DNA from 3 places in the Actinoplanes sp. CA-051413 genome. Region 3 is predicted to be linked to each of the others. Evidence: riboswitches for the same ligand, from Rfam matches in the RefSeq annotation. Region 3 holds a riboswitch; each other region holds the start of a gene.

Region 1 (6,889 bases), 4.3 Mb from region 3:
GAGACGTTGCGCCCGAAGCTTCGTTGCGGGGCTGCCATCCGGCCGATGGTGCCATGCGGATCGGTGAACACGAAAGTCATGTCCACTACCGGGTGCCGTCCCCCGGCGTGATCGTCTGGTCCGACGATCGGTGCTCCAGGAACGAGCTGGGCGCCGCCTCCAGGTCGGCCTCGCGCTCGTCCGACTCGGCGAGAATGGCCTCGGCCTGCGCCCGGGGGTCCGTGCTGCCACCCGCGCTGCGTTCCTCGGGCAGCAGGTCGGCGGCTCGCTGCTCTGTCCGGTCGTCTGTCATGGCGGCGGGATACCCCCGCCGCGGCGAACCGAACCTGCATCATGATCGATGTCCCGCCCGTGCCCTGGCGATGGGCGAAGGTCTGCCCGGACGCAAAAGCGCCGCTCCCGGCGGACCGGGAGCGGCGCGATCGCAGATGTCGGTGTGCAGGTCGCCTCTCGGCGAAAGGCTCAACGCGGCTCCAGCCGAACGGTAATCCGCGAAGGCAAAGGGTGAGGCCCGGGGACACTGATCACACCGACATCTGATCCAACCGTCGGCCGGGCCCGCCGATTCCGGTAGCGGTTGTGACTCAGGCCACACCGTTTGACGACCCTCCCCCCGGGTAGACGAAGCAGCGTGAGTGACTTCCAGGTGCTGGACGACTACCTCGACGAGGCTTTCACCGGGCAGGAACGGCTCAGCAGCGCCGACCTGCAGCGCGGGGCCATCGCCGCCGACCTGCCCGCCACCGCGCTGACCCGCATCGACGCGCTGCCCGAGGGGGAGTACGCCCAGGACGAGGCGGCCGAGGCGCTGCGGGCGCTGGACACCTGATCCCCGTCGAAGCCCCGACGACCTCGATGCCCGACCAAGGAGCGAGATGACCCAGCAGAACGAACGCCTGCCGGCCTTCGGCGACGAGGAAGCCGTACCGGACGGCGACAGCGACTTCGCCGGCGAACACTCCGACACCGCGGTGGACCGAGAGGTCATCGAGGGCGAGAAGGGCGAGGAAGAGAGCTCGCGCGGCTGGTCCGGCCTGGAGCGTGAGGGCCCGCCCTGACCGCATCACCCAGCACAGCGAACAGCCCCCGGCCGAGCGGCCGGGGGCTTACTCGTTCCAGGGTCAGGCCGCCTGGGCCAGCGCCGGCCGGTCGTTCTCGTCGCTCTGGTGGTCACCCTCCGCGGCCTCCTTGGCCAGGGAGTACGCCATCTGCAGGAAGTCGGACGCCGCCGTGGCGGTGAAGACCGTGGCCGCCAGCCGGGTCAGCCGGGGCGCGAAGACCAGGCCGCTGGTCAGCCCGGTGGCCACCCACACCGCCAGGCAGAACGGGCAGCTGAGCAGCTCACCGACGGAGTGGCGCAGGGAGCTGCCCTGGTCGCGTACCTCTTCGTTGATCTCGCCGCTGCCGCCCGGCTCCGCATAGCGGGTGAACGGCGCGCGCAGCGGGCTGGTGATCGCGTCCTTGGCGATCAGCCGGCTCAGCTTGTGCGTCGCGATGGAGATCAACACGATGTCGGCGGTGGCCGGCCGGTCCGGTACCGGCTTCGCGGTCAGCTTGGCGGCGGCGGCCAGACTGCCGGCGAGCAGTCCGAACGCCCCCATCGTCGCGACATAGCCGTCCAGCGGCCGGTGCTCGTGAGGTGCATAGTCCCGCCGCAGCCGGTTCAGCCGGCCGCGTACCGAGGAGATCATGAAGTCCGGGGTCCTCTCAGAAGTCCTGGGTGAGCCGGCCCGGATCGACCTCACGGCCGGGGTACCGGGACAGGTACGCGTTCTCCAGCTCCTCGGTCCGCCGCAGGTGGTTGGCCAGGGCGGCGTCGGGCCCGTGCCGCAGCGTCTGCAGCCGGGTGCGGTGCAGGCTGGCCAGCTCACGGAACAGATCGTCGTCGGCCAGCCCCGCGGGGTCGATGCCGTTCTCGGAGACGACGGTCTCGTCGCCGGCGGAGTCGAGCCGGGCGTCGGTCATGACGGCGCTCCCTTCCTCGGTCGCTGAAGTACTTGCTGCAACGGTTGCCCGTGCGCCCTGCCGCCAAACCCGCCGGTACGCTGAGGGACATGAAAGGGCTGTGGACCCCCGCGTGGATCGCGCGCCACATCCTGGCGCTCGTGCTCGTGGCCGGCTTCCTGGCCCTGGGCTGGTGGCAGTTCAGCCGGGCCACCGGCGGCAATTCGCTCAGCTGGGGCTACACCTTCGAATGGCCGGTGTTCGCCCTCTTCGTGGTGTTCATCTGGTTCCGCGAGGTCCAGCAGGAGCGCCGCGCGGCCCGCGCCGCCGAGCAGGACGGACCGGCGGAGGCGGAGCCACAACCGGAGGAGCAGCCGCCCGTGCCGCGCCAGGATGCCCCGGTGACCGTGCGCCGCCCGGTCCGCGTGCCGGTGGCGCAGGTGGCGCCGGCCGACGACGACGATCCCGAGCTGGCCGCCTACAACGACTACCTCAGCTGGCTGGCCGCCCACCCCGGAGCCCGGCCGAGCGACTATCCCGGCCGTCGCGCCAGCGCCGGCTGAGTCCAGACCGTCGAGTTCCAGCGAGTTCAAGGACGTGCACTATGCAGGGAGCCCTCACCCGCTACCGGATCATCGCCTGGATCGTCGGCGTGGTCCTGATCGCGCTCGTGCTGGTCGGCATGCCGCTGAAGTACCTGGGTGACAACGACACCGTGGTGGCCGCGATCGGCCCGATCCACGGCTTCCTGTACATGGTCTATCTGGTCGCCGCCTTCGACCTGAGCCGCCGGGCGCACTGGCCGCTGGGCCGGATGCTGCTGGTGATGCTGGCCGGCACGATCCCGTTCTTCTCCTTCTGGGCCGAACGGGTCGTCTCGCACAAGTGGGTCCCGGCCGCCCGCACTTCCCCGCCGGCCATGGCAGAGTAGGAAAGTAACGCTGCGGAACGGATTTGTTGCCCGCCGTTATCGGGATCATTCTCTTATTTGTGATCATTGGCGCAAGTCACTCTTCGGGCTCTTGTGTTAATGCCGCGCGCCGATAAGTTAATGCGGTTGGTCCGGTCCGCAGCCACACCCTCGGTGGCGCCGGCCAACGCCGCCGAATCCTCGCCGGCGGAAACGGACGACCAGATCCCCCACGGTCACCGCCTCCGCCACGACGAACCGGGGAACCAACCGAAGCAGCACCGGGGTGAATCCGCGCGAGCGGTAGGGGCCTTCTTCCCGCCCCGAACCCGTCAGCTAACCCGGTAGGCGGCCCGAGCGGAAGAAAGGCACAAACCGTTGCCACACGCCCGCACGAGGCTCCGTGCGCTGGTGGTTGCCGCCCTGGCGATCGCGATCACCGGCACCACCGCGACCGCCGCACACGCGGAACCGTCGACGAGTGAGCTGACGAAGAAGATCGACAAGGCGTCCGATCAGCTCGAGGACGTCGTCGAGTCGTACAACAAGATGAACATCAGCCTCAAGCAGACCAAGGACCAGGAAAAGAAGCTGGCCGCGTCGCTGGCCCCGGCCAAGGCCGCGCTGGAGGCCGCCGGCACGCAGATGGACGCGATCGCGGCGTCGGCGTACAAGACCGGCAACATCGGCACCATGAACGTCGTGCTCGAGGGCGCGGACAACCTCATGGACAGGATGAGCATCCTCGAGCAGATCTCCCGCAGCCGCGGCCGCGACATCGCGGAGTACCGCGCGACGACGGAGAACTTCGCCGAGCGCCAGGCCGCCCTCAAGGCGACCCAGAAGAAGCAGGAAGCCGAGGCCAAGGCCCTCAACGCGCGCAAGAAGAAGATCGAGGGCGACCTCAAGAAGCTGTACGCGATGCGCACCGCCGCCTACGGCTCTCCCACCGAGAAGTCCAGCAAGTACACCGGCAACATCCCGTCCATCGCGGGCTCCGCCGGTAAGGCTGTCACCTTCGCCTACAACGCCCTCGGCGTCATGTACGACTACGGCGCGGACGGGCCGAACGGTTACGACTGCTCGGGCCTGACCTCCGCCGCCTGGCGGGCCGCCGGCAAGTCGCTGCCGCACAACGCCGCCGCGCAGTACAGCGCGACCACCAGGATCTCGCGGTCCGAGCTCAAGCCGGGCGACCTGGTCTTCTACCGCAGCAACGGACACGTCGGCATCTATGTCGGCGGTGGCCAGATCATCGACGCCTCCCGCGCGGGCCAGCCCGTCAAGAAGCGCACGATCGACATCATGACCCCGAACGGCTACGGCCGGGTCACCTGAGCCGGGTGACCTGAGTCAGCAGGCACGAGAAAAGGCCGGTGTCCCCTCGGGGGTCACCGGCCTTTCGCCGTACTTGGCGGTTGCCTTACGCGGCCTGCAGGCCCTCGGCCCGGGCCAGCTCACGCAGCCGGCCGAGCGCCTGGATCTCCAGCTGGCGGATGCGCTCCCGAGAGAGCGAAAACCGCGACGCCACCTCAGTCAGCGAGTGCTCGCGACCGTCCTCCAGGCCGTACCGGGCGCGCATGATGCCCGCCGACCGGTCGTCGAGGTGGTTCAGCAGTCCCTCGATGCGCTGACGCTCCAGCGCGGTCAGGACGATCTCCTCGGGCGACGGCGCATCGCTGTCGGCGACCAGGTCGCCGAGGTTGGTGTCGCCGTCGTCGCCCACCGGGGTGTCCAGGGACACGGTGTCCTGGGCCCAGCGGGTCAGCTCGGTGACGCGCTCCACCGTCACGCCCAGCGCCGCGGCGACCTGCGCAGGCTCCGGGTCGGCGCCGAGCTCGCGGACGAGCTGGCGGGTGACGTTGCGCATCCGGTTGACGTCCTCGACCAGGTGCACGGGCAGGCGCACGGTGCGCTCCTGCTGGGCGATGGCCCGGCTGATGGCCTGGCGGACCCACCACGTCGCGTAGGTCGAGAACTTGTAGCCACGCTCGTAGTCGAACTTCTCGACGGCGCGCACGAGGCCGGTGTTGCCCTCCTGGATGAGGTCGAGCATCGGCATGCCCGAGCGCACGTAACGGCGGGCGATCGACACGACCAGTCGCAGGTTGGCGCGAATGAAGAGATCCTTCGCCCGCTTGCCCTCGGTGACCAGCCGCTCCAGCTCTTCCCGGCTCACGCCGCGACGGACCTCGCCGGTGTCGAGCAGGTGCTCGGCGTAGAGGCCGGCCTCGATTGCCTTGGAGAGGTCGACCTCCCTGGCAGCATCCAGCAGCGGCGTCCGGGAGATTTCGTGCAGGTAGACTCCGACGAGGTCGCGCTCCTCGGCGACCTGGTCGGTCCTCATCACGGTGTTCTTCTCCACGTTGCCCACGGTCCCCTCATTGCCTTCACTAACCCTGTTACGGGCAATACCTGCGTCCATCAGCCCTCCCCGTAACGTCCGCAGTTCATGCATTGCGGTGCTGACACATACCTGAACAGTTGGCGCCCTGCGCTGATTCCGGCTGGTGAGTCGAAAGTGTCACGAGTGTCTGAGCATCAGCTGAGAGCCGCGTGCATACTTACTGAAGAGGGCTCTCGCAGAGGTATTCGGAGCAGCACCCGCCGGTGGATGCGTGATGAGACGCATACCCTGTGCCCGCTTCATGACACCATCGGCCCCTCTTCGTCACAGCGACGGGCATCACGGATTCCGCTGCGATGCTCATCACTACCCAGTACGGGCTGGTAGCCGATTGGGTTCACGTCCAGCATCGACAGGTTGCCGTCCGGCTTGACCCAAACGCCACGGCGAAAGCTCCCGCCGCCGACCGCGAACGGGACCACCTGCCACGATGCGGCACGACAAGCCCCAGTTCACTCGCCCGTACGGGTGACCCTCCGGGGAATGACGGCCGTTCGGCGGGCCGCCCCGGCCGTTCCACCGAGTCCCGACGGCAGTGATGCGAAACACACCGTTACGGTTCTCGGTATGGAGCGCAGTGTGCTGGTTACGGGTGGAGCGGGCGGGCTCGGCGGGGCCGTCCTCGAGGTGCTGCGCGATCAGGGCTGGCGCGTCGTCGCCCCGGTCCGGGCGGGCGCCGAACGGCTGCCCAAGGGTGTGTTCTCGGTCACGGCTGAGCTGACCCACCCCGACGCTGTCGCCGACGCGGTGGCCGTCGCGACCGCCGAGCCCGGTGCGCCCCTGCGCGCGGTGGTGAACCTGGCCGGCGGATATGCCGGCGGCGGCCCGGTGCACGAGACGCCGATCGAGGACTTCGAGGCGATCCTGCGGTCCAACCTGCGCCCGACGTACCTGGTGACCGCGGCCGCGCTGCCCCACCTGGTGGCAGCCGGTGGCGGCTCGGTGGTGTGCGTCTCGTCGCGCGCGGCGGTCGCCCCGTTCGCCGGAGCGGCCGGGTACGCGACTGCCAAGGCCGCAGTGCTGGCCTTCGCGAACGCTGTCGCCGTCGAATACAAGAAGAGCGGGGTGCGCTGCAACACCGTGCTGCCCAGCGTCATCGACACGCCGGCCAACCGGGCCGCCCAGCCGGCCGCCGACTTCTCCCGCTGGGTCACCCCGGCCGAGATCGCCCAGGTGATCGGTTTCCTGGCCGGGGACGGCTCGGCACCGACCAGCGGCGCCGCCATCCCCGTCTACGGCCGGGCCTAGAAACCCTCGGCCAGCTGGTAGGTCAGCACCGAGGCGGCCGCGGCCAGGGTCGCCACGGTCACCAGCAGCGCCCGGGCATGGGCCACCAGCATCGTCGCCGGTCCTCGCGAGCCGGCCGGCACCCGGGGCATCGGGACCACCGCCGGCACCGGCATCCACGCCCGTAGGTGCTCCAGCAGAGCCTGCTGCACCTGCTCCGGGGTGCCGTTCGCGTCGATCACCACGAAGGTGGGGTGCTCGGGCAGGGACTCGTACGCAGCCGTGGCCGCGCGCAGGTAGTCCATCTCCTCGTGGTCGTAGCCGCGCCGCTCGATCCGCTCGTACGCGACGGCGGGATCCACGGCCAGCAGGAACGTCACGTCCGGGGCGGGGAACACCCG
Region 2 (6,889 bases), 3.7 Mb from region 3:
CGATCGGGGAGCCGCACTCCGGGCAGACGAACGAGTCGTCGTGCCAGCGCTGGCCGGCGCTGAACCAGACGACGTGCTCGGTGTTGACCGCCGCCCAGACCACCATCGGGTCGTCGGCGTTGGCGACCACGTGCACGTCGGGGTGGGCGGCCAGGGCGGTCCGCCACATCTGGGCCATCATGGCGACTTCCTTGGCCCGGTCGAGCTGGTCGCGGGAAAGGTTGAGCAGTGCCACCACCCGCGGGGTGGTCTCGTCGATGACCCGGGCCAGGTAGTGCTCGTCGACCTCGAGCACCGCGAACGGGGTGGCACCGGCCTTGGCCAGGGCCGAGGTGTGCCCGGTGGGCATGTTGGCGCCGAAGGAGTTGGTGGCGACCGGGCCCAGCACGCCGAGGGCGGCCGCGGTGAACCGGGTCGTGGTCGTCTTGCCGTTGGTGCCCGAGACCAGCGCGATCGCGCGGCCGGCGGCGAGGTTCTTCAGCAGGTCAGGATCGATCTTGAGACCGATCCACCCGCCGATCACCGAGCCGTCGCCGCGGCCGGCCGCCCGTGAGAGCGCCGCAGCGGTTCGCGACACGGAGGTCGCGACCTTGGCCCGTAGGGGCATCTTCCCGTCCGTCACGGCGACGAGGGTACCGGAAACGGACACTACGTCGAGTGGCCCCGGGGTCTGTCCAGGGGTATCCGCCGCCGGGCCGCCCCCTCGGCCGAACGGATGATCTCCACTACGCCGCCTGTCGCCGAGTTTGCGCCGGTGGGGGCGTTTACGGTCACATTCTCCCGACCTCGGTCCGGCCCATGATCGACCCCGATGGGGCTTTTTATGTGTTGTGTTTCACCCGTAACCTTCGACCCAAAGTGATCATCCCATCACCAGGTGCACCGGCATTTGTCACGGCCTGGTTACAAACCGGACAGCGATCCACGTGCCAAATACGGAGAGTAGTCGAGCGGAGCCCTGCAGTCCGCCGGGAAATCGGGTAGCAAGGGTGAGCCGGTGAGCGCCCGCTCGCCGCTCGCACCGCATCGGACCACGCCGAGCCCTGCCCCGGTCCGGGTGGCGCGACCACACGCACGCGAACAACAACACAGGCATACGGGGGCAGGGACGGGGGACCCAGATTCGGTCCACGGGGCACGCGCCACTTGCGGCGTACCGCGGGGATCTTGGGGTGAAGCCACCATCGGTGGCCGGGCAACCTTCCCGCCCGAACCCGACAGCTAACCTCGCAGGCGTGCCGGAGGGATATCTCTACCGTGCACGAAAGCACCTCGCACCGGCGTCGTCGTACCGTTGGCACCGGTCCCATCGCTCTGTCCCTGGGTCTCAGCCTCGCGGCCAGCCAGCTGATCGGCACCCCGGCGGCCTCCGCCGCTCCGGCGCCCGTCACGGCGGCCGCGGCGGCAGCCGTCAAGCCCAAGCTCACGAACTCCTACAACAGGAGGGCAGTGAAGAAGGGTCAGACGGTCCGGGTGACCGCGAAGCTCATCAACCCGAAGACCGGCAAGGGCGTCAAGGGCGCCAAGGTCAGGCTGCAGATCCGTGGCGGCAAGGCGTGGAAGACCTGGGTCACCCGGTCGACCGACGCCAAGGGTGGCGTCTCGATCCTGACCAAGCCCGGCTCGTCGCTGTACTACCGCACCGTCTTCTCTGGCGGCAAGGGCTACACCGCGGTGCGCAGCGGCCAGACCAAGATCACCGTGCGCGTCACCCAGAACAAGGCGGCCAAGGTGCTGGCCGAGGCGGCCAAGCACAAGGGCGCGCCGTACAAGTTCGGTGCTTCCGGTCCGAACCGGTTCGACTGCTCCGGCTACACCATGTACGTCTACAAGAAGGCCGCCGGTAAGAAGCTGCCGCACAAGGCCAACTCGCAGCAGCGGTACGGCAAGGCCGTCGGCAAGGGCAGCAAGAAGGCCGGCGACCTCCTGGTCTTCCGTTCCGGCTCCTACGGCACCCACGTCGGCATCTACGCCGGCGGCGGGTACATGTGGGCCGCCCCGCACACGGGTGACAAGGTCAAGAAGCAGAAGGTCTACGGCAAGAACTACGTCGTGCGCCGCCTCGTCTGAGTTCCGCTCAGCGGTACGGTCAACGGCAGCACCAGTAAGAGCAGTACGACAGTTCAGTGGGGCGCGACCCGGTACGGGGTCGCGCCCCACTGTCATGTCCGCTCCACTTTCTCCTCCACTTTCCTCCCCGATGAGGTGCCCAAGGGCAGCCGCGCCTTCCCCAACGCCCGAATTCGGGGGACTTTCGTGCCCGGGTGGGCGGCATGTCGGAAAGTGGACCATGGTGCGGCCCGCCCGGCCCTCCACTTCCACCCCACCGGCTCTGACGTGCGGATACATCCGCGAATCGGGTTCGCGGAAGCCGTCATTCTGGTTGCGAGTGGAGGGAAGTGGAGTAGAGTGGAGCGCAGTGGCAGGGCCTGAGGAGGAGCTGAATCCGAGGGGATTTGCCGGCCCAGACGACAGGTGATCCGCACAGAGCTGGCTCTGCGGCGGCGCCCGGGGCAGGGGGGTTGGGCCGATGTTCCTCGGCACGCACACCCCGCGCCTGGACGACAAGGGCCGACTGATCCTTCCGGCGAAGTTCCGCGACGAGTTGGCGGGAGGTGTCGTGATCACCAAGGGGCAGGAGCGTTGCCTGTACGTCTTCCCGATGCCGGAGTTCCAGCGGATCGCCGACCAGCTGCGCGAACAGCCGGTCACCCACAAGGCCGCCCGGGCCTACAGCCGGGTGTTCTTCGCCAGTGCGCACGACGAGATCCCCGACAAGCAGGGCCGGGTCACCATCCCGGCGCATCTTCGGGAGTATGCGGCGCTGAACCGCGAGCTCGTGGTGATCGGGGCGAGCACGCGGGTGGAGATCTGGGACAAGCAGTCCTGGGAGCAGTACCTCTCGGCGAGCGAGGACGACTTCGCCGACATCGAGGAGGGGGTGCTGCCCGGCGGATTGTGAGGCGTGGCACCTGTGGGCCAGTGAAACGGCCCGGACGTCGCTGCCGCCGTACTGCGAGATCTCCAGCCGCTCCCGCTCCTGGCGCCTCTTCCCCGGTGCCAGGCGTGTGTCCGGTCGGGCGCGCCCGATGGCAACGGGCACGAGCGGATGGGGATCTGGCGGTACGGACAGACGACCGGGCTGTGCCGGCACCGGGGATCGGTGCGGGTCGGACCGGGTGAGCGCGGAAAGAGCAGGCAATGGGGGTCAGGATGGGCGAGCTTCGCGGCACACACGTGCCGGTGCTGCTCGAGCGCTGCCTCGAGTTGCTCGCCCCCGCGCTCGCGCTGCCGGGCGCGGTGCACGTCGACTTCACTCTGGGCCTGGGCGGGCACGCAGAGGCAGTGCTGGAACGGCACCCGGACGTGGTCCTGATCGGACTCGACCGGGACACCGAGGCGCTCGCGCACTCCCGGCAGCGGCTGGCGCGGTTCGCGGACCGGACCCACTTCGTGCACGCGGTCTACGACGAGCTGCCGGCGGTGCTGGCCGACCTCGGATACCGGCACTTCCACAGTGGCCTGTTCGACCTCGGTGTCTCGTCGCTCCAGCTGGACGAGCCGGACCGTGGGTTCGCCTACGCCCGGGACGCGCCGCTGGACATGCGGATGGACCAGTCGCGCGGGATCACCGCGGAGGAGGTCGTCAACGGCTACGAGCCCGGCGAGCTCGTCCGCATCCTGCGGGTGTACGGCGAGGAGAAGTTCGCCACCCGGGTCGTCTCGGCGATCGTCAAGGAGCGGGCGAAGGGCCGGATCGTCTCGTCGTCCCGCCTCGCGGACCTGGTCCGGGACGCGATCCCGGCCGCCGCGCGGCGAACGGGTGGAAATCCCGCGAAAAGAACGTTTCAGGCGCTACGTATTGAGGTAAATGCGGAACTCGCCGCGGTCGAGGCGGCGGTTCCCGCGGCATTGGACAGCTTGGCCCCGAAGGGGCGCCTTGTGGTGATGTCGTATCAATCGTTGGAGGACCGGATCGTCAAGCGCGCCTTCGCCGCGAGGGCGCGCAGCACCGGGCCGATCGACCTGCCGGTCGAACTGCCCGGAACGGGCCCTTCGGTGCGGCTCCTGACCCGCGGGTCGGAGCTGCCCAGCGCGGCGGAGGTGGCGGAGAACCCGCGGGCGGCTTCGGTGAAGCTGCGCGCGGTGGAACGGATCGACCAGCACGGCCAGACGGCAGGGACCGCGCGCGAACGGTCCCGACTGTCTACAACGCACGGGGGACAAGGGCGGTTACGCCCGGGGGAACGCCAGGAGGGGGAGGGGCATTGAGCGAGCGCATGACCACTGCGCCGCGGTCGGGGGGCCGGACCACGGAGCAGGTTGGCAAGGGCCGGCGCACGCCGGCCGGCAAGACGACCGGTACGACCACGGGCGGAGGCGTCCGGGGGGCACGCCGCAACCCGACGGCCGGTACCAACCGGGACAGCGCTGTCCAGAACAGCGCCGTCCAGGGCGCCACTGCCCTCAAGCTCAACACCGAGCAGCAGCGTGACCCGATCACGACCCCGCGCCTGCGGGTGGCGCCGCCCGCGCCGATCAACGCTCCGCGCGCGCCGTTCATCGCGCTCGTGGTGGCGGTCGTCGTGGCCGGCGTGCTCGGCATCCTGCTGATCAACACCAAGACGGCGGAGAACTCGTTCCGGATCGACACGCTCCAGAAGCAGCAGGCCAAGCTGGACTCCCAGCAGCAGGAGCTGGAGAACGAGATCGCCGCCAACAACAGCCCGGGCAGCCTGGACGCCGCCGCCCGCCGGCTGGGCCTGGTCAAGGCCGACAACCCGGCGTACATCCGGCTGCCCGACGGCAAGGTCTTCGGGGTGCCGAAGCCGGGCAGCGGCGAGGTGGCCGTGACCGCGCAGGAAACCGCCACCTCGGCGACCGGGCGGTAACGCATGCCGCCCCGCGCCGACGGGACACCGCGCCGGGGCCAGGAGCCCCGGCGCGGCGCTTCTGCTGACCTGCCGCCGGCCGACGGCTCCGGGCGTGAGGACGACCGGGCCCGCGGTTTCGGCGGCATCGGAGACGCGCGGGCCTACACACCGCGTGGCCGGACCGTGCGCGAGGGAGACCAGCGCACCCGGTCGCCGCGTACGGGTCGCAACACCGATCCGTTCCGTCCCGCGCTGCAGGTCCTGGACGGCGGCCGGCCGACCCGTGACCGGCGCCGCGAGGCCGAGGACGACCAAGAGCCGCCGTCGCACCCGGCCCGGGAAGAGCGGGGCCGGGAGAAGCCGGGCCGCGAGTCGCGGGCCCGCGCCAAGCAGGACCGCGAGACGGAAGACCGCGACACGGACGGCCGCGACACCGAACGCCGCGACACGGACGGCCGTGGGACGCGGGACCGTGGGACGCGGGACCGTCGGACGCGCGACCGCGAGCTGCCGGACCAGCGCCAGGAAACGCCGCGGGGGCGTGCCACTGAGGACCGTGCCACCGAAGCGCGGTCCGGGAAGCCTCGCACCGCCGACGGCCGTGCCGCCCAGAGCCGAAGCACCCAGAGCCGTGCCGCCCAGAGCAGCGCGGCCCAGGGCCGTGCCGCCCAGGGCCGCGGCGCTCAGAGCCGGGCCGCTCAGAGCCGGGCCGCTCAGAGCCGTGCTGCCCAGGACCGGGCCGCCCAGGACCGTTACGACGAGGACGAGTGGGACGAGGCGCCACGCCGGGGCGGCCGGGCCACTGCCGGTGCCACCCGGTCGCGCTCGACCGCCAACCCGCGGCGGGGCGCCGCTGGTGCCCGTACCGAAGCAAGTGCCCGGACCGGCCGGGAGCGCAAGGTCGCCGTCCCGCCCGGACCCCGGCGTGGGCCGGCCGGGCGTCCGGCCCGGTCCTCGGCGCCGGCCCGGCCCGGCACCCGGCGGCCCGCACCGCTGATCCCCGCCGAGCCGCCGCGGCTCGCCAACGGCACCCGCCGGCTGCGGCTGGGCACCGTGCTCGCGCTCACCCTGTTCGTGGCGATCGGGGTACGGCTGGTCGTGTTGCAGGTCGGCGGTTCCACCGCAGCCGCGGAGAGCCTGCTCGAGCAGCGCCAGAAGCGCCTCACCGAGGTGGTCCTCCCGGCGCCGCGCGGCAGCATCCTGGACAGCTCCGGTGCGGTGCTGGCGCACAGTGTCGAGGCGCGGTACATCTACGCCGACCCGGAGATGATCAAGGATCCGGTCGCCGCGGCCGCCAAGCTCTCCCCGAAGCTGGGCATCCCGCCGTCCAAGCTGATCTCGCTCATGGCGAAGAAGAAGCGGCCCGGCGGCGGCCCGTCCCGCTTCGAGTACCTGGCCCGCGGCGTCGACATCGCGGTGGCCGACGAGATCGCCGCGATGAAGATCCCCGGCATCAGCTCCGACCGTGACGAGCGCCGGGACATCCCGGGCGCCGACCTCGCGGCCAACCTGATCGGCTTCACCGGCGACGACCACACCGGGCTCGAGGGCCTCGAGGCCCGCTACGACGAGCTGCTGCGCGGCAGCGACGGCAAGCGGGTGTTCGAGATCGGCCGCGGTGACCTGGCCAAGGAGATCCCGGGCGGCTACCACCGGCAGGACGACGCCTCGCCCGGCTCGTCGATCCAGCTGACCATCAACCGCGACCTGCAGTTCGAGGTGCAGCGGGTGCTGAGCCAGCAGGGCGAGAAGAGCAACGCGACCGTGGCCGCCGCCGTGGTGCTGAACGCCAAGACCGGCGAGGTGCTGGCCCAGGCGAGCTACCCGGCCTACAACGCGGCCAAGCCCGGCGACTTCAAGCCCCGCGACCGGGAGGACGTGGCGACCAGCGTCATCGCCGACCCGGGCTCGACGCACAAGGCGTTCACCATCGGCGCGGCCCTGGAGGAGGGCGTCATCACCCGGGACTCGCTCATCACGGTGGGCCCGGGTCTCAAGCGGGGCGGCTACGACTT
Region 3 (6,889 bases):
CTTTCTGGACCTTCGGGGAGAAAGGCTGGTCAAGACGGGTAGACCTCAGGGTTCGGACGCCCCCCGGACGGCCCGGCCGGGGCCTACGCTGAGCACACCCGTCACCGCCGAAGGTGAGCACACATGGATCTCGCGACCCTCGTCGCCGGCCCGGCCGCCGACGTGTCCGCTCCGGAGCCGCCGTCGTGAGCAGGGTGATCGTGGCGGCGATGGAGGCGGCCACGGTGGCCGCGCGGGCCGCGCGGGTGCTGGTCCGCCCGGTGAGCAGCCTGGCCGAGCTGACCACGCTGGACCGGATGCTGGCCGGCATCTGGCAGGACGACGCGAGCGGCCCGCTGCTGAGCACCGAGCTGCTGCGCGCGCTGGCGAAGTCGGGCAACTACGTGGCCGGTGCCTTCGACGGCGGCACCCTGGTCGGGGCCGCGGTGGCGTTCTTCGCCGCTCCGGGCGAGCGCGAGCTGCACAGCCACATCGCCGGGGTGTCCGCCACCGCGGCCGGACGCAACGTCGGCTTCGCGCTCAAGCAGCACCAGCGGGTCTGGGCCCTGCAGCGCGGCATCAGCACGATCAGCTGGACGTTCGACCCGCTGGTGGCCCGCAACGCCTACTTCAACCTGGCCAAGCTGGGCGCGGTGCCGACGGAGTACCTGGCGAACTTCTACGGCCCGATGCACGACCGGATCAACGGCGACGACGACAGCGACCGGTTGATGGTGCGCTGGGACCTCGCCGCCCCGGCGGTCGTCTCCGCCAGCGCCGGCAAGCCGGTGCGCTGCGTGCGGACGCCGACGGCCACCGTGGCGCTGCGCCGTTCGGGCACCGGTGGGCCGGTGCCGGGCTCGTTCCGGGGGCAGACCGTGGTGGTGGCTGTGCCGGAGGACATCGAGAGTCTGCGCCGCCGGGCTCCGGGTGCGGCCAAGGACTGGCGGGTCGCCGTACGGGAGACGCTGAGCACCCTGCTCGCCGACCGGTTGCGTTTCGCCGGCTTCGACCGTGACGGCTGGTACGTCCTCACCCGCGGCCCCGGGGAGTACGGCCGGTGATATTGACCGTCTTGCCCCGATTCTGGCCAAGATCAAAAGTGGGCAAAAGCTGAGAACAACGTCACGTTAGGCCCCCGGAGGTTGGCTCCGCGGCGGGGAACGTGGTTACCGTCGGCCGGTCCGCTGACGCGGGCCCCGCGGTCGGTAACGCCGAGTCCTGCCGCCGACCGGGCTGGGAACTCAACTCAGGCATGGAGCGGGGGACCCACAGGTTCTCCGGCGCGCTCACCGCGCGCCTCGGGGTGAAGCCGCGGCACCACAGCGGCCGGGCAACCTCAGCCCGAACCCGACAGCTGACCTCGCAGGCGTGGAGGTTCACTCGATGGCACAGATCCACAAGCAGTCCCTGCGCGCCCTCGGCCTGGTCGTGGCCGGTGCCGCGGGCACCGTCGCTCTGCTGGGCCCGGCCTCTCCGGCCGCGGCGCAGTCCAGTGTCAACTGGGACGCGATCGCGCAGTGCGAGTCCGGTGGCAACTGGAGCATCAACACCGGTAACGGCTACTACGGTGGCCTGCAGTTCAGCCGCAGCACGTGGAAGGCGTACGGCGGCGGCAAGTACGCGAGCACCGCCAACAAGGCGAGCCGCGCGGAGCAGATCCGCATCGCCGAGAAGGTGCTCGACGGCCAGGGCATCGGCGCGTGGCCGGTGTGTGGCAAGAAGGCCGGCTCGTCGAAGTCCTACCAGGCGAAGAACACCGGCGGTTCCTCGTCGAGCGGCAAGAAGGCCACGGCGTCGCGTACCACCACGCACAAGAAGTCGGCGGCGACCAAGCGCACGTCGGTCAAGGCCACCGGCCGGCACTACACGGTGAAGTCCGGTGACACGCTCGCCAAGATCGCGGCGGCCCAGCACGTCAAGGGCGGCTGGCGGGCGCTGTACCAGCTCAACCGGGCGCAGCTCGGCGGCAACCCCAACCTGATCTTCCCCGGTCAGCGCCTGTCGCTGTGATGAGCCGGCCCGGCTGCCTTGCCCCCGTGGGGCAGCCGGGCCCCCCCACCGGTGCTCAGGGCTTGCGGCCCACCGCGACGAACTCGGACACGACCTCGGTGATGCCGGGGTGCCGCGGGTCCGGCCGCCAGGCCGTGCAGGTCACGACGCCGGGGTCGAGCAGCTCCAGCCCGTCGAAGAAGCCGCGGATCTCCTCGATGGTGCGGGTCCTGATCGGCGCCGCGCCGCTCTCGTTCCACTGCCGCATCGACGCCTCGACGGCCTCGCCGTTGACCTCCGTGGTCGGATGCGAGATCAACAGGTAGCTGCCGGCGGGCACCGCGGCCATGAACTGCTCGACGACCGACCGGGCCTCGGCGTCGTCCATGACGAAGTTGAGGATGCCGGACAGCACCACGGCGGTGGGTCGCTCGAAGTGCAGTGTGGTGGCGGCGGCCCGGAGGATGGCCTGCGGATCGCGGACGTCGGCCGCGAGGTAGTCGGTGGCCCCCTCGGGGCTGCTCGTCAGCAGCGCGCAGGCGTGCGTCAGGACCAGCGGGTCGTTGTCGACGTAGACGACGCGGGCGTCCGGGGCGACCGCCTGGGCCACCTCGTGGGTGTTGTCGGCGGTGGGCAGCCCGGTGCCGACGTCCAGGAACTGGCGGATCCGGCCCTCGCCGGCCAGGAACCGCACGGCCCGGCCGAGGAACTGCCGGTTGGCCCGGGCCGACAGCACGAGCTCGGGCATCAGCCTGACGGCGTAGTCGGCCGCCTCCCGGTCCGCCGCGAAGTTGTCCTTGCCGCCGAGCAGGTAGTTCCAGACCCGCGCGGAGTGCGGCAGGTCTGCGTTGAGCTGCGCGGGATCCGTCATCGGGCTCGTCCTTCCGCTGCCGGCGGCATCGATCGGTGGCGGGAACCCTACTCCGAGAAGCAGCGGGGTGGGCGCACGGCGGCGCCCACCCCGCTGCCCCGGGTCAGCGGGACCGGAAGGTGATCGCCAGCGGCGTGGCCAGGAACACCGACGAGTACGTGCCCACCACGATCCCCACCAGCAGCGCCACGGCGAAGTCCACCAGCGACGCCCCGCCCAGGGTGGCCAGGGCGGCCAGGATGAACACCGCCCCGAGCCCGGTGTTGACCGTACGCGGGACCGTCTGCAGGCACGCCGTGTTGGCCAGCCGCGCGAACGGCACCCGCAGCCTGGGGCTGATCTTGCGCTGGCCGTGGACCAGTTCCCGGATCCGGTCGAAGACCACCACCGAGTCGTTGACCGAGTAGCCGACCACGGTCAGCACCGCGGCCAGGAACACGCCATCGACGGGTTTGCCGAGCCAGGCGAACACCCCGATGAGGATGACCACGTCGTGGACCATCGCCAGCACCGCCGCCGCACTCCAGCGCCACTGGAACCGCACCGACAGGTACGCGAGCTGCGCGCCGAGAGCGATCGCCACCGCGAGCAGCGCCTTGTCCCGCAGCTCGGCGCCGAGGCTGGGCCCGACCTTGTCGTCCCGTAACTGCTGTATGTCCCCGCCGCCGGCCGTGCCGAGCGAGGCGCGTACGCGTTGCTCGGTGGCGTCGTCGAAGGCGCCCGCCCGCACCGAGACGTTGCCCTGGCCGACCTGGGTGACCACGGCCCGGTCGACGCCCGCGGCTTCCACGGCTGCCCGGGCCGCGTCGGTCGACAGTGGCCGGCTGGTGGCGTACTCGACCATGCGGCCGCCGGTGAACTCGACGCCGAGGTTCAGCCCGCGGGTGGCGACGCCGCCGATGGAGAGCAGCACCGCCGCCGCCGAGACGGCCAGCCACAGTCGCCGGCGGCGCATCAGGTCCGGGCCGCGGGACTCGATCGCCCGGCGGACCCGGCCGGCGTGGGCGATGCCGCTCCACCGTGGGCGCACGACCAGCCACCGCCGGCGCAACAGGGCCTCGGCCGGCAGCCGGGTCAGCACCAGCGCGGTGAACATGGACGCCAGCACGCCGATGCCCAGGGTGACGCCGAAGCCGCGTACCGGGCCGGAGGCGAGCAGGAACAGCAGGGCGGCGGCCACCAGCGTGGTCACGTTGGAGTCGACGATCGCGGACCAGGCCCGGGCGAAGCCGCCGCGGATCGCGCTGCGCAGGGTGGGCCGGCCGGCGTACTCCTCTCTGGCCCGTTCGAAGACGAGCACGTTGGCGTCGACCGCCATCCCGATGGCGAGCACGAACCCGGCCAGGCCGGGCAGGGTCAGGGTGGCGCCGACCGCCAGCAGCGCGGCGTAGGAGATCAACCCGTACGCGACCAGCGCCACCGCCGCCAGCGCACCGACCAGGCGGTACACCGCCACGATGAACGCGATGGTCGCGAGCGCCCCGATGAGCGCCGCCTGCGCCGACGCCTCGATCGCCTGCCGGCCCAGCGTGGGCCCGACCACCTGCTGCTGGATGATGTCCACCGGCACGGGCAGCGCACCCGCCCTGATCAGCAGGGCGAGATCGCGCGCCTCGGCCGCGGTGAACGATCCGGTGATCCGCATGGCCTCCCCGGCGAAGCCGACCTCGCAGGTCGCCTCGGGGCTCACCTCGGGCGAGCTGATCACCTCGTCGTCGAGCAGGATGGCGACCCGGCGGGCCGGGTCGCCCACGGGGGAGCAGGCGGCGTCGGCGGTCAGCTTCCGCCAGTCCCGGGCGCCGTCCCCGGCGAAGTCGACGGCCACCTCCCAGCCACCCGGCGGCTGAACACCGGCCTGCGCGCCGTCGATCTGCCGGCCGGACAGCGCCGCCGGCCCCAGCCGCAGCGGGTTGCCGCGCTCATCGGGCCGGACCAGCTCGCCGGTCGCGGGAGCCGCGGTGGGCGAGGCGGCCGGTCCCAGGACCGGCCGGAAGGTCAGTTGCGCGGTACGGCCGATGACCTCGGCCGCCTCCCGCGGGTCGGTGACGCCGGGCAGTTCGACGATGATCCGCCGGTCGCCGGAGCGGACCAGGCCCGGCTCGGCCACGCCGAGTTCGTCGACCCGCCGGCGCAGCACCTCCATGGCCTGGTCGGTGGTGGCGGCGTCGGCCTTGCTCTGGTCGCCGTCACGGGTCTGGAGCACGATCTGGGTTCCGCCGCGCAGGTCCAGCCCGAGCCGCGCCGGCCGGGTGGCGACGAGCCACCCGGATACGACGAGCACGACAAGGGCGAGAAATGCGCGCGCGGCAGTAGCGCGCGTCACGATGGGGTTGTCTCCTCAGGCAGGGTGGCGCGCCATGCCGCGCGCCGGGGTCAGGACGGGGCGTCTACCGCACGCCGTCCCGGGGGACCCCGGCCCTGATACGTCTCGCGGCGCGCCTGCGCCCGGTGCCCGTCGACGTCCTGCCGCCGGTGCCACCACGCCGCGATCCCGGCGCCGGCCCGGGCCGGCAGCCAGCCGAGGACCTGCAGCAGCGGGGCGGCAGTGCCCAGTCCGCTGCCGGCGTCGACCCGGACGTCCGGGCGTTGACCGAGGGTCTGCTGCGCGGACGCGGTGACAGCCTGGATGGCCGGCGGTACGCGGCCGGGGCCGCTCGCGGCCGCTGCCTCGCTGGACGCGGCGACGGCCGTCGTGGCGAACAGCAGCGCCAGCAGGACCGGCAGGCTCGCCCACCGGCGCCACCACACCGGGGGCGGTGCGCCCTGTGCCGACATGGCTGCACCGTACCGTGGCCGCGCGCGGCCGGGGGTCATTCGCGGCGGGAGCTCGGGGGAGCCGTGCTGCTCCGCACCACCATGCGGGTCGGGACCAGCACCGTGCCCGGGCCTTCCGGCTCCTTGCGGATCTGCCGCAGCAGGCCCTGCACGCAGCGCCGGCCCACCTCGGCGAAGTCCTGGTGCACCGTGGTCAGGGGCGGGATGAACGAGGACGAGTCCGGGATGTCGTCGAAGCCGACGATGCTCACGTCGCGCGGAACGGTCCGGCCGCTTTCGTGGAACGCCCGCAGCAGGCCCAGCGCCATCTGGTCGTTGGCGGCGAACACCGCGGTGCACTCCGCCTCGGCCGCCAGGACCAGCCCGGCGCGGTAACCCGAATCGGCCGTCCAGTCACCACGCTGCACCGGCGGCACAGTCCGGCCGGCCTCCAGCAGGGTGCGGCGCCACGCCTGGGTGCGGCGCTCGCTGGCGAACGACTCCGCCGGCCCGGTCACGTGCCAGACCGTCTCGTGGCCCAGCTCCAGCAGGTGCCGTACGGCCTGCCGGGCGCCGTCGGCCTGGTCGGTGTCGACCACGGGATAGCGGTCGCCCGCGTCGGAGTCCACCACCACGACCTGTACGCCCGGCGGCAGGTTGAGGTTGGCCGCGTCGAGCAGGTGCACTTCCATGATCACGATAATGCCGTCCACCGCCAGCTCGCCGAGCCGGCTGAACGCGCCCAGCACGCCGTCCTGAGTGGGCGCCGCCACCGGGATGAGCGTGATCGCGTACCCCTCCTTGGCGGCGTAGCCGGCGATGGCCTCGACCGTGCGGCTGTTGCCGGTGGTCGCCAGGGTGAACAGGATGACGCCGATGGTGCGGAACTCGCCCCGCTTCAGGGCCCGCGCGGCGCTGTTGGGGCGGTAACCGAGCTGCCGCATGGCCGCCAGCACCTGCTGGCGGGTGGATTCGACCACGCTGGGGTGCCCGGTGGACACCCGCGAGACCGTCTGCGACGAGACGCCGGCGAGCCGGGCGACGTCCGCCATCGAGACCCCTCGGGCCGGGCGGCGGGTTCGGCCAGCGGTCATCGTTGGCAACTCCTTCTTGACGAGCCGGAAACGCAGTGAAACTATCACCCCGATGTTTACGTAAACATCACTTCGCTCATCTCCATGGAACACCAGCAGGCGGAGCCCGCGCGGAGCGTGATGTTAACGCAAACATCCGGGAGTCGCCGCGGCAACGGCCGAGCGGCGGGAAGGATGACAACGCATGGCCGACACCCTC

Evidence for each region. Region 3 has a riboswitch for cyclic di-AMP ahead of ACQP2Y_RS27465 (transglycosylase family protein). Riboswitches for the same ligand answer to the same signal wherever they lie in the genome.
Region 1: linked by a shared signal. The riboswitch ahead of ACQP2Y_RS07135 (NlpC/P60 family protein) and the one ahead of ACQP2Y_RS27465 (transglycosylase family protein) in region 3 are both predicted to bind cyclic di-AMP.
Region 2: linked by a shared signal. The riboswitch ahead of ACQP2Y_RS10180 (C40 family peptidase) and the one ahead of ACQP2Y_RS27465 (transglycosylase family protein) in region 3 are both predicted to bind cyclic di-AMP.

Annotation. Positions count from the first base shown of each region.
Region 1 is NZ_CP192100.1:1,500,127-1,507,015, reverse strand. It holds gene ACQP2Y_RS07175 (ANTAR domain-containing protein) at 1-80, opposite strand, end outside; gene ACQP2Y_RS07170 (hypothetical protein) at 86-292, opposite strand; gene ACQP2Y_RS07165 (hypothetical protein) at 632-829, shown strand; gene ACQP2Y_RS07160 (hypothetical protein) at 876-1,058, shown strand; gene ACQP2Y_RS07155 (DUF1360 domain-containing protein) at 1,122-1,691, opposite strand; gene ACQP2Y_RS07150 (DUF6158 family protein) at 1,708-1,965, opposite strand; gene ACQP2Y_RS07145 (hypothetical protein) at 2,055-2,507, shown strand; gene ACQP2Y_RS07140 (DUF3817 domain-containing protein) at 2,549-2,875, shown strand; cyclic di-AMP (ydaO/yuaA leader) riboswitch at 3,085-3,219, shown strand; gene ACQP2Y_RS07135 (NlpC/P60 family protein) at 3,266-4,192, shown strand; gene ACQP2Y_RS07130 (sigma-70 family RNA polymerase sigma factor) at 4,278-5,279, opposite strand; gene ACQP2Y_RS07125 (SDR family NAD(P)-dependent oxidoreductase) at 5,829-6,509, shown strand; gene ACQP2Y_RS07120 (dTMP kinase) at 6,506-6,889, opposite strand, start outside.
Region 2 is NZ_CP192100.1:2,128,814-2,135,702, forward strand. It holds gene ACQP2Y_RS10175 (MurT ligase domain-containing protein) at 1-607, opposite strand, end outside; cyclic di-AMP (ydaO/yuaA leader) riboswitch at 1,131-1,251, shown strand; gene ACQP2Y_RS10180 (C40 family peptidase) at 1,258-2,070, shown strand; gene mraZ (division/cell wall cluster transcriptional repressor MraZ) at 2,531-2,962, shown strand; gene rsmH (16S rRNA (cytosine(1402)-N(4))-methyltransferase RsmH) at 3,214-4,272, shown strand; gene ACQP2Y_RS10195 (FtsB family cell division protein) at 4,281-4,892, shown strand; gene ACQP2Y_RS10200 (penicillin-binding transpeptidase domain-containing protein) at 4,896-6,889, shown strand, end outside.
Region 3 is NZ_CP192100.1:5,810,183-5,817,071, reverse strand. It holds gene ACQP2Y_RS27470 (GNAT family N-acetyltransferase) at 186-1,043, shown strand; cyclic di-AMP (ydaO/yuaA leader) riboswitch at 1,217-1,361, shown strand; gene ACQP2Y_RS27465 (transglycosylase family protein) at 1,366-1,992, shown strand; gene ACQP2Y_RS27460 (SAM-dependent methyltransferase) at 2,048-2,842, opposite strand; gene secD (protein translocase subunit SecD) at 2,946-5,165, opposite strand; gene ACQP2Y_RS27450 (hypothetical protein) at 5,216-5,617, opposite strand; gene ACQP2Y_RS27445 (LacI family DNA-binding transcriptional regulator) at 5,653-6,690, opposite strand; gene ACQP2Y_RS27440 (carbohydrate ABC transporter permease) at 6,875-6,889, shown strand, end outside.